Regions from separate parts of the Paenibacillus sp. 37 genome, predicted to be linked through region 3. Evidence: riboswitches for the same ligand, from Rfam matches in the RefSeq annotation. Region 3 holds a riboswitch; each other region holds the start of a gene.
What was found. Region 3 has a riboswitch for S-adenosylmethionine ahead of mmuP (S-methylmethionine permease). Riboswitches for the same ligand answer to the same signal wherever they lie in the genome.
Positions count from the first base shown of each region.

Region 1: it holds a riboswitch for S-adenosylmethionine, as region 3 does, so the genes downstream of both, metA (homoserine O-acetyltransferase MetA) here and mmuP (S-methylmethionine permease) in region 3, are expected to answer to the same signal.
Region 2: it holds a riboswitch for S-adenosylmethionine, as region 3 does, so the genes downstream of both, F0220_RS24990 (methionine ABC transporter ATP-binding protein) here and mmuP (S-methylmethionine permease) in region 3, are expected to answer to the same signal.

Region 1 is NZ_CP043761.1:1,985,998-1,989,166, reverse strand. Features, by position in the region: gene F0220_RS09070 (PLP-dependent transferase) at 1-239, opposite strand, end outside; gene metA (homoserine O-acetyltransferase MetA) at 264-1,181, opposite strand; SAM riboswitch class I at 1,418-1,541, opposite strand; gene corA (magnesium/cobalt transporter CorA) at 1,993-2,928, shown strand; gene F0220_RS09055 (HRDC domain-containing protein) at 3,000-3,169, opposite strand, start outside.
Region 2 is NZ_CP043761.1:5,837,516-5,840,684, forward strand. Features, by position in the region: gene F0220_RS24985 (methionine ABC transporter permease) at 1-437, opposite strand, end outside; gene F0220_RS24990 (methionine ABC transporter ATP-binding protein) at 438-1,472, opposite strand; SAM riboswitch class I at 1,599-1,740, opposite strand; gene F0220_RS24995 (Cthe_2314 family HEPN domain-containing protein) at 1,879-2,595, opposite strand; gene F0220_RS25000 (COX15/CtaA family protein) at 2,801-3,169, opposite strand, start outside.
Region 3 is NZ_CP043761.1:6,106,993-6,110,161, reverse strand. Features, by position in the region: gene F0220_RS26285 (GerAB/ArcD/ProY family transporter) at 1-516, shown strand, start outside; gene F0220_RS26280 (Ger(x)C family spore germination protein) at 513-1,715, shown strand; SAM riboswitch class I at 1,786-1,887, shown strand; gene mmuP (S-methylmethionine permease) at 1,980-3,169, shown strand, end outside.

The DNA.
Region 1 (3,169 bases), 3.0 Mb from region 3:
CCCGAGCTACAGGCAAACCCTGCATCACCGGACTCCAGCGCTGCAGCGGCTTCTTCCAATACTTTACGGGTTGGATTAGTCGTACGAATATAATCAAACCCCGTGCTTTGTCCAAGCTTCGGGTGGCGAAACGCAGTGGATTGATAGATCGGAAAGTTAATGGCGCCTGTTACCGGTTCATTGATGGACCCAATTTGTGCTAAGCGGCTTTCGATTTTCAACTTGTTGTTGTCTTCCATTGCTGCATCCTCCTGTAATCTCGATTAGATTTGCGGACCAATATCATAAGGTGTTTCTTGATACACATAGTAATTGAGCCAGTTAGAGAATAATAAGTTGGCATGAGCGCGCCAAGTAGCCGGTGGCACACGGGAAGGGTCGTCATTCGGATAATAATGTCTAGGCAATGCGATATCCAACCCTTTGGCTGCATCCCGGTCATACTCCCACTTTAATGAGAACGGGTCATACTCGGCATGTCCTGTGGCAAAAATCTGTTTGCCGTCTTTGGTAGCAACCAGGAAGATCCCCGCTTCCTCGGATTCAGCCAAAATCTCTAAATTCTCATTCTTTTCAATATCTTCGCGTCTCACTTCCGTATGACGGGAATGTGGAACGTTGAATACTTCATCGAATCCACGCAACAACGGAACATGTGGTTTATTAATGGTATGTGGGAAAACGCCAAAACACTTTTCATCAAGTGCAACCTTGGGTACGTCAAAATGATGGTATAAACCTGCCTGGGAAGCCCAACATATGTGGAGGGTTGAAGTCACATTGGTTTTGGTCCATTCGAAGATCTCCTGGATTTCATTCCAATAGTTCACGTCTTCGAAATCCATCTGTTCCACCGGGGCACCCGTAATAATCATTCCATCGAAACGGCGGTGCTCAATCTCATCGAAGGTTTTATAGAACAGATCCAAATACTCCTGAGACGTATTCTTCGACGTATGGGATTTGGGATGTACGAGAACGACATCCACCTGAATAGGCGTGTTTCCCACCAGACGAAGCAATTGTGTTTCGGTCGTTTCCTTTGTGGGCATCAGGTTTAATATAGCGATACGGAGTGGACGAATATCCTGCTGATATGCAGAAGTTTCATCCATGACGAAGATATTCTCTCCTTCAAGTACTTCTTTTGCTGGTAGAGTATCAGGTATTTTGATTGGCATAGTAAATCTAACTCCTCCTTGTGCATAGATAGATGCAGCCACCCCTGGCTTGATGTCTTCACATCAATACAGTTATAGACTGCCTTGAGCTTGTAAAAACATTGAATTGTTCTTTCATCCAACGTTACAAACAACCTCAAGTTCCTTAGCGAAAATCACTGCTGAGAAGTCGGGGCATATGACAAAGACCTTCCTCGGATTTCGAGAAAGGTCATATGTAAAATAGATATGCGCCTCTCTCATCTCTCAGTTACAACAGTGCCACTTGACACTTAGTCGCTGCAAGAATTAGCACCGTGCGGTATACCGCCGGTTGCCGGGTTTCATCGGGCCAGTCCCTCCACCTACTCTTGATAAGATTTCGCTGTATTAGATTGTAATTTAATATGGTTCACCGTCTACTTTATTACATTAATGCCCTCACGTCAAGATGCAGTTCGATGTCTGCTTCCCAGATCGGAACCGTTCATCATCCGTTGTCATACACTGCCTCAGGGCGCGAAATAGACACATTTTTGCGCTTGAAAGCACCTTGTACCAGCGGTATACTAAACAAGGTGTTATAAACCCTTATGTGAGAGGTGACATATTAAATGGATGGCGACCCGAGGCCTGACTGGCAGCCGAATTCCGACAAACTGCATAGAGAATTGACATCAGCATGCCGGCAGCGGGACGTGACTTCCGTTTGATTTTATAGTGAACGCAGCCCTGATCTCCAGGCTCCGCTGCCGACCGGCTGATTTGTTCTTTTTGCGCCCATAATGATAATATCCGCCAAGTTGGCGGGTGCAGAAGGAGTAGATTAACGATGAAAATCCGGTTGGTAAACAACGGTGTATTTATTCCGGTGGACGACATTCAGCAGGCGCTGACTCCACCAGCGGAAGGATTTTACTGGATTGATGCAGACGTAGACGATTTGGCGGTACTTCAGCCGCTGTTCTTGATGCATGATCTGGCTGTGGAAGACTGTCTTAGTGACGAAGAACAACGTCCGAAGATTGAAATTTATGAGAACCATTATTTTATTGTGATTAATAGCATCCGTTTCGATGATGAAGAGATATTTCTACGTGCGGTGAACTTATTCCTCGGCAGACATTTCATTATTAGTGTTACCAAGCAAAAGGTCAGCGAATTGCGCACACTGAAACCCATCCTGTGGGAACAGGAAATCAGCACACCGGATCGTCTGCTGTATTTGCTGGTTGACTTGATTGTTGATAATTATTTCACCGTAGGTGACCGAATTGAAGCACGGATCGAGAAGCTTGAGGAAGACATTCTGATGCACACCAAAAAGTCACATCTGAATGAAATCATCGGGCTGCGCAGTGAGATTCTGTGGCTGAAAAAAGTCCTTGGACCTCAGAAAGAGGTCATCAACACCCTGAACAAAAAAGATCTGCGTCTCATCGATGATCAACTGCAAAAGTATTTCAGTGACATCTATGAGAATGCTGTAAAAATATCTGAAACCTTTGAGACTTATCGCGACCTGATGGGCAACTTGCGAGAAGCCTACCAATCCAGTATTGCGAACCGGGCGAATGAGATCATGCGTGTATTTACCGCCATTACCACGGTCTTCATGCCGCTGACGGTCATTACCGGTATATACGGCATGAACTTTACGAATATGCCAGAGCTTAACTGGAAATACAGCTATTTTGTTGTAATTGGCCTGATGGTTACACTGGGCCTGAGCATGTTCTTCATTTTCCGCAAGAAAGACTGGGTATGAACTCGTATGAAATGAAAAAAGACGAAGCGCTCCTCCGGGAGAAACGCCTCGTCTTTTTTCATTTCTGATCATTAACCAACATTCTTCTCTGTCTCTGCGTGCCGACGGAAGCGAATTCGAATCATGCGCAGTCTTTCATAGACCTGCTCCAGACTTCCTCCATCGGGTTTCTCTCCTCCATACACCTTATGTAATACTGGCTTCAGGAACGTATCTCCCAGCTCCTCATACGCACTCCATA
Region 2 (3,169 bases), 270 kb from region 3:
GGCAGTGCCTCAGGCAGTAAGACCCGTCTTACAATCTGTCCGGTCGATGCGCCCATCGCCTGCGCAGCCTCAATGACACCCCGATCAACTTCTCGCAACGTCGTCTCCACCAATCGAGCAAAGTAAGGAGCTGCTGAAATAACTAAAGGTGGTATAACACCTAACACTCCTGTAGCTGTACCGACGAGTATACGAGTGAATGGAATAAGAGCAACAATCAATATGATAAATGGAACTGAGCGCAAAATATTCACAATCAAGGACAATATAATGTACACCGTCCGTGATTTGATCGAAGCAGATCGGGCTGTCATGAACAGCAGAACTCCGAGCGGTAAACCAAAGATTACGGTGAACAAGCCTGATACACCCAAAATTTGCAGCGTCTCAATAGAGGCTTTACCAACCTCTTCCCAACGTACGGTTGAAAAATCCATCTAACGAAGCACCTCCACATCAAGTCCCTCTGCGGTTAATTCTGATATCGTCCGATCAATCGCAATGGAATCACCCTCGAACCGAACGGTCAGCTGTCCATAAGGCACCTGTTTAATCGTAGAGATTGTACCCTGCAGGATGGCAAAATCCACGCCTGTCTTACGTACCGTTCTCGACAAAATCGCTTCATACGTTTTGTTACCCAGAAAGGATATCTTCACAAGTTTGGAAGCAGCACCTGCCTGCAATTCAATGCCTGCATTCGCCAGAGCGGTCTCTTCCAGAGCGAGTCCAGCTTCATGGTCACGCATCATGAAGTCCCGCGTAATCGCATGCTGCGGCTTCAGGAACACTTCGGTTACAGGTCCCTGTTCCACAATGCCACCTTGATGAATGACAGCTACCTTGTCACAGATGTTCTGAATGACATGCATCTCATGTGTGATCAGCACAATCGTAAGGTTGTACTTTTCATTAATGTCGAGCAATAACTTCAGGATTGAATTTGTCGTCTGCGGATCAAGTGCCGAAGTAGCCTCATCACAGAGAAGTACATTCGGATCACTTGCAAGTGCTCTCGCAATCCCTACACGTTGTTTCTGTCCACCCGATAATTGAGCTGGATATTTTTTGCTATGGTTCTCCAGGCCAACGAGATTGAGCATTTCCTTCACTTTGCGATCAATGGCATCCTTTGGTGTATTCACAAGCTTTAGCGGAAAAGCCACATTATCATATACCGTTGCCGAAGATAACAGATTAAAGTGTTGAAAAATCATCCCGATCTTGCGTCTCTGTTGCTGCAGTTCGGTTTTGCTCAGTTCAGTCAGGTTGATCCCATCAACCCATACTTCACCCTCCGTAGGCCGTTCTAGCAAATTAATGCAGCGAATCAATGTACTTTTGCCCGCTCCAGAATGCCCAATCACGCCGTAGATTTCGCCCTTTTGGATGTTCAAATTCAGCTCGGATAACGCTGTTGTAGATTTTGCCCCTTTGCCGTACGTTTTCGTTAAACCTTTTAATTCAATCAATCGCACTTGCCCCTTTCCAACCACCTACATGTATCTTTACCCGATCTAAAGGAAAACTCCCCTTAAAGTACAAAAAAAGAGCCCTTTGCAGAAACAAAGAGGGCTCTTCACGTGAAAGAATATACCTTCTCATCTGCCAAAATCGTGCCTTGCACCATTTTGTAGGAATTAGCACCTAACATCTATAACGAATGATACATGTATCATGTCATTACAAATCGGTTGCCGGGCTTCATCGGGCCTGTCCCTCCGCCGCTCTCGATAAGAAATATGTTATTGTAGGATTTTATAAGTTCATGTAGTTTATGCTTTATAATGTGAATGTAACTTTTGAGAAATATCATTTCATTCTTCGTCATTGTAACACTCTAATTGAAACTCAGTATATTCCAAGTATTCCGATTTGTCAAAGGGAATTATTTCTTTTCCATATTTTGTTAATATAACGATAAGAGGCTGTTAACGTTTCACAGACCATATCGACGCCCTGACGCATTTCCTGCACATGCTGATTCAAATCCTCCAATTTCACTTTACCTTGCAAGGTCTGGTGTAACTGCCACAGGTCATCATGCATTTCTGAGTTCATGTAGTGAATTTCCATATTACGTCGTTTGCGCAGCTTGCTCATCGGCTCACGATAAGAGTCCTTGATCTGTATTAATTGCAACGCAAGATCATGGTGCTCCCTCGCATAATCGAACTGCCTTAACACTGTAAAATAAGAAAAATGCGCTTTGGTATTTGAAGTATTCAACTGGAATATTTCATTTAGTACCGTACCCACTTTATCCAGGATGGCAAAGCAGCGGATAAAGCCATCTTTGTAGAAATACACATACCGTGCATACTCTGCTTTTTCAGTCGCCGTCATATCATCCGTTGAGCCTGCAACGACCTTATTGCGAAAATGAGCAGCAGCGAAACAGCTTTGCTCTAGTTCATCCAGTGAGGAGATAAGTCCCTGAGTCCACACATACAGTTTCCGATAGTCATGCGTGGGATCATGGTCCACATGCATTTGTCGTTGAAATAACTCAAGCGTATGCGCCATTGCGTCCATCGCTGCCTTCAATTTACCTTCGTTTATACGTGGCTTTTCCCCCAACAACGTTCGCAGCATATCTAACCTCCTCTTTTCCAAATCAACAAGAATTCATCACCGTAAACGTAACACATCATCCATTCCGTGTAATTGCTGCTTGCCATAGGTTGCCCTGATCCCCCTGACATCAAACAAAGTCCACCTGTCCAATGATGTACATCACTGGATGGTGGACTTTCATATTTAGCCCAAGTACCTTTGGAAAAAAGAATGGATCTATATCTTAGAAACGATTAGCCGGGCGATGCAGCTTGTACACCAGGAAACTCATATACGTTAAAACTCCGAATAATATGGCGATATCCAGCATATGAGCGAGAGCTACAAACATGTATACTTCCGGACGGTTCATTGTCACCATCATGAAAATACCAATGACTACTTGCATCAGGATGAGAACAACGGATACCACGCCAAGGGTCCGCATTTCCTTGTTGTCCGGATGATTACGGTAAGCGAAGTGACCCAGAATTGCGATAACAATCACGAGCGACGCTGCTGCTGCACGGTGAGCAAAAGCAACCGCTACCCCACCCGAAAGCTCAGGAATAATCTGCCCGTTACAGAGCGGAAATCCGGAACATCCGCCAGC
Region 3 (3,169 bases):
TATACGGGCTATGAGGTGATGTTAGTCATGACTGCCTATATGAAAAATCCGAAGAAAAGCAATAAAGCGATGAGCTGGGGGATATTCATATCCACCATTATCTACTTGATCACGGTTGTCATGGTCATAGGCAGTTTATCCCTTGATGGGATCAAAACGCGAACCTGGCCAACGCTGGATTTGGTAAGAAGCTTTGAGATACAAGGTTTAATATTCGAAAGATTCGAATCATTATTGCTGGTCATCTGGATTATGCAAATTTTCTCGACTACAGCGATCACACATTACTGCGCGTCGGTGGGTATTCGTGATTTGTTCCGTTCCAAAAAAATCAAAGGTATTATGTACGGTCTGCTTCCGTTCATCTATCTGATAGCAATGATGCCCAAGACCGTGGATGATACCTTCGAACTAGGAGATATGCTGGGTAACGTGTCCGTATGGTTGTTTGCCATTTTACCTCTGGTACTACTGTTGTTAAGTCTGATTCGTAAAAAAGGAGGCAAGCATGCATGATTACATTCCGTATGTTGTTACGCTTAGCCACTGTATTATGCATACTCTTAACGATATCCGGATGTTGGAGCAGTCGGGAGATAGAGGATCTAAGTGTATACGTTGGTCTTGGGATCGATATTGGCAAAGAGACGGAATTTGAGAAAAACATCGCTAATCAGGGAGGAACGTATTCCAAGCAGAACAATGTGACAGCCACGGTACAGATTGCTCCCGGTAACTCCAGCAGTCAGAAGAGCCAACAATCCGGGTCACCTGCTTCTGGTAAAACGTCCTACTCCAATGAACAGCTTACCGGAGATTCCTTGCTGCAAATCTTTCGTCAGTTTGCACTAAGGCGAGATCATCCGCTCATCGGGCATCATCTGAAGGTTATCGTTGTGTCCAAGGATATCGCCAAAAAGTATGGTCTGGACCAGCTGCTGGATTTTGTACTTCGGGATAACGATATTCGTCCTAACTGTCTGGTGCTGATTAGCCATCATCGCGCTGCTGATGTACTGACTTCAGATGATCCTTCCCGGATTCCAGCATTTTATCTTACAGGTATTACCGGTAATTCGTACTTGTCCAATAAAATCCTGGACCCCGTTTTACTCTCCAAACTAGATGCACAAATGCAATCCGGTTCCAGCTTTTTGCTCCAGAATGTACTGAACTTCAATGGAGAGGACAAGTTCTCCGGTGCCAGTATCTTTGATGGGAAAACGACCAAATTCATCGGGGAACTCAGCCAAACGGATCTAGAAGGGCTGTCGTGGATCAGACCTAAAGAAAAAGGAGGCATCTTGAAGACATACAATAAAGCGGGATTCACTGTTGTATATGAAATGAAGAAGAAAAAAACAAAAATAATTCCAAAAGTGGTTGGCGATGATATTTCATTCCATGTGAAGACTGAATCCGAAGGCTGGTTGATGGAGGATTGGCGTGCTCCAGAGGAAGAGGAAAAAGGTGCTTATCTCAGAGAATTGGAAAAAGAATTTGCTGAACTGGCTGAACAACAGATTCGACAGGTGTTATACAAACTGCAGCATACCTATAAAGTAGATGTTGCGGATTTTCGGGATAGCTTGCGTATTAAAGAACCTAAAACATGGAAAAAAGTCAAAGACGATTGGGATAAAATTTTTAGCACCGTGCCGATCACGTATGAGGTAAAGACCACCATCACCAATCCGGGGTCTTCCACGGAATAGCGAGGTGTGCCATTTATTATTTAAATGTTGACACATTCATGATAGATCGCTATATTAGTAAAAAATCATTTTCTTATCCAGAGAGGTGGAGGGACTGGCCCTTAGAAACCTCAGCAACAGATCTGAAGGATACTGTGCTAATTCCAGCGGGTGAAAGCCTGATAGATAGGAGCGTTTGTTTTTATTTGTCAGTAACGGCGCACTCTTTAGGCAGAGTGGGTCTTTTTTGTTTTTTCTGGATGAAGAAGTAGGGGAGCAGCTGGTATGGAAAACAACAACGACAAAGGGCATTTTCAGCGGAAAATGCAAGCACGGCATGTGGTCATGCTCTCTCTCGGAGGAGTCATTGGAACGGGATTATTCCTCAGCTCAGGTTACACCATTCAGCAGGCGGGACCACTGGGAACCATTCTGTCCTATCTAATCGGAGCCATCGTTGTATATCTGGTGATGCTCTGCCTTGGTGAACTGTCTGTTCATATGCCAGAGACGGGAGCATTTCATAGTTATGCAGCCAAATATATCGGACCGGCAACAGGCTACACGGTGGCTTGGTTATACTGGTTAACCTGGACTGTTGCGCTTGGCTCCGAATTCACAGCCGCTGGATTGCTGATGCAGCGCTGGTTCCCATCGGTGAACGTATGGATATGGAGTGCGCTCTTTGCACTGATGATCTTTCTGTTTAATGCATTAACGGTGAAATTATTTGCGGAATCCGAGTTCTGGTTCTCATCTGTAAAAGTAGTGACTATCGTAATCTTCATTATTATCGGTGGCGCAGCCATGTTTGGGTTCATTCCCATGGCGGATTCTGAACCGGCTCCATTTCTATCGAATATTACCGCATCCGGGTGGTTCCCTCATGGGGCTACAGCCATATTGATGACCATGCTTGCTGTAAACTTTGCCTTCTCAGGCACCGAGTTAATCGGCATTGCCGCGGGTGAGACGGAGAACCCGGAAAAGACGATACCGAAAGCTATTCATACAACGCTGTGGCGTTTGGTTATTTTCTTCATCGGAACGATTATTATCTTGTCGGCCTTGTTGCCCATGTCGGATGCCAGTGTACTGGAAAGTCCGTTTGTAGCGGTAATGGAGCGGGTGGGTGTACCCTATGCAGCAGACATTATGAACTTTGTTATTCTGACGGCGATTCTCTCTGCTGCCAATTCGGGCCTATATGCATCTTCACGGATGCTCTGGTCTCTGGCTGACAAAAAAACGATCTCTCCGTGGTTTGCCAAATTGACCAAAAGCGGGGTACCGCTGAATGCACTTCTGATTAGTATGGTGGGTGGTGCGTTGGCCTTGCTGTCCAGCATCATTGCGCCAGGTACCGTGTATATTACACTGGTTTCCATTTCAGGTCTGGCTGTCGTTGCGGTATGGATGAGTATCAGTGTCTCCCAATACATGTTCCGCAGACAATATATCCGGGAAGGACATGC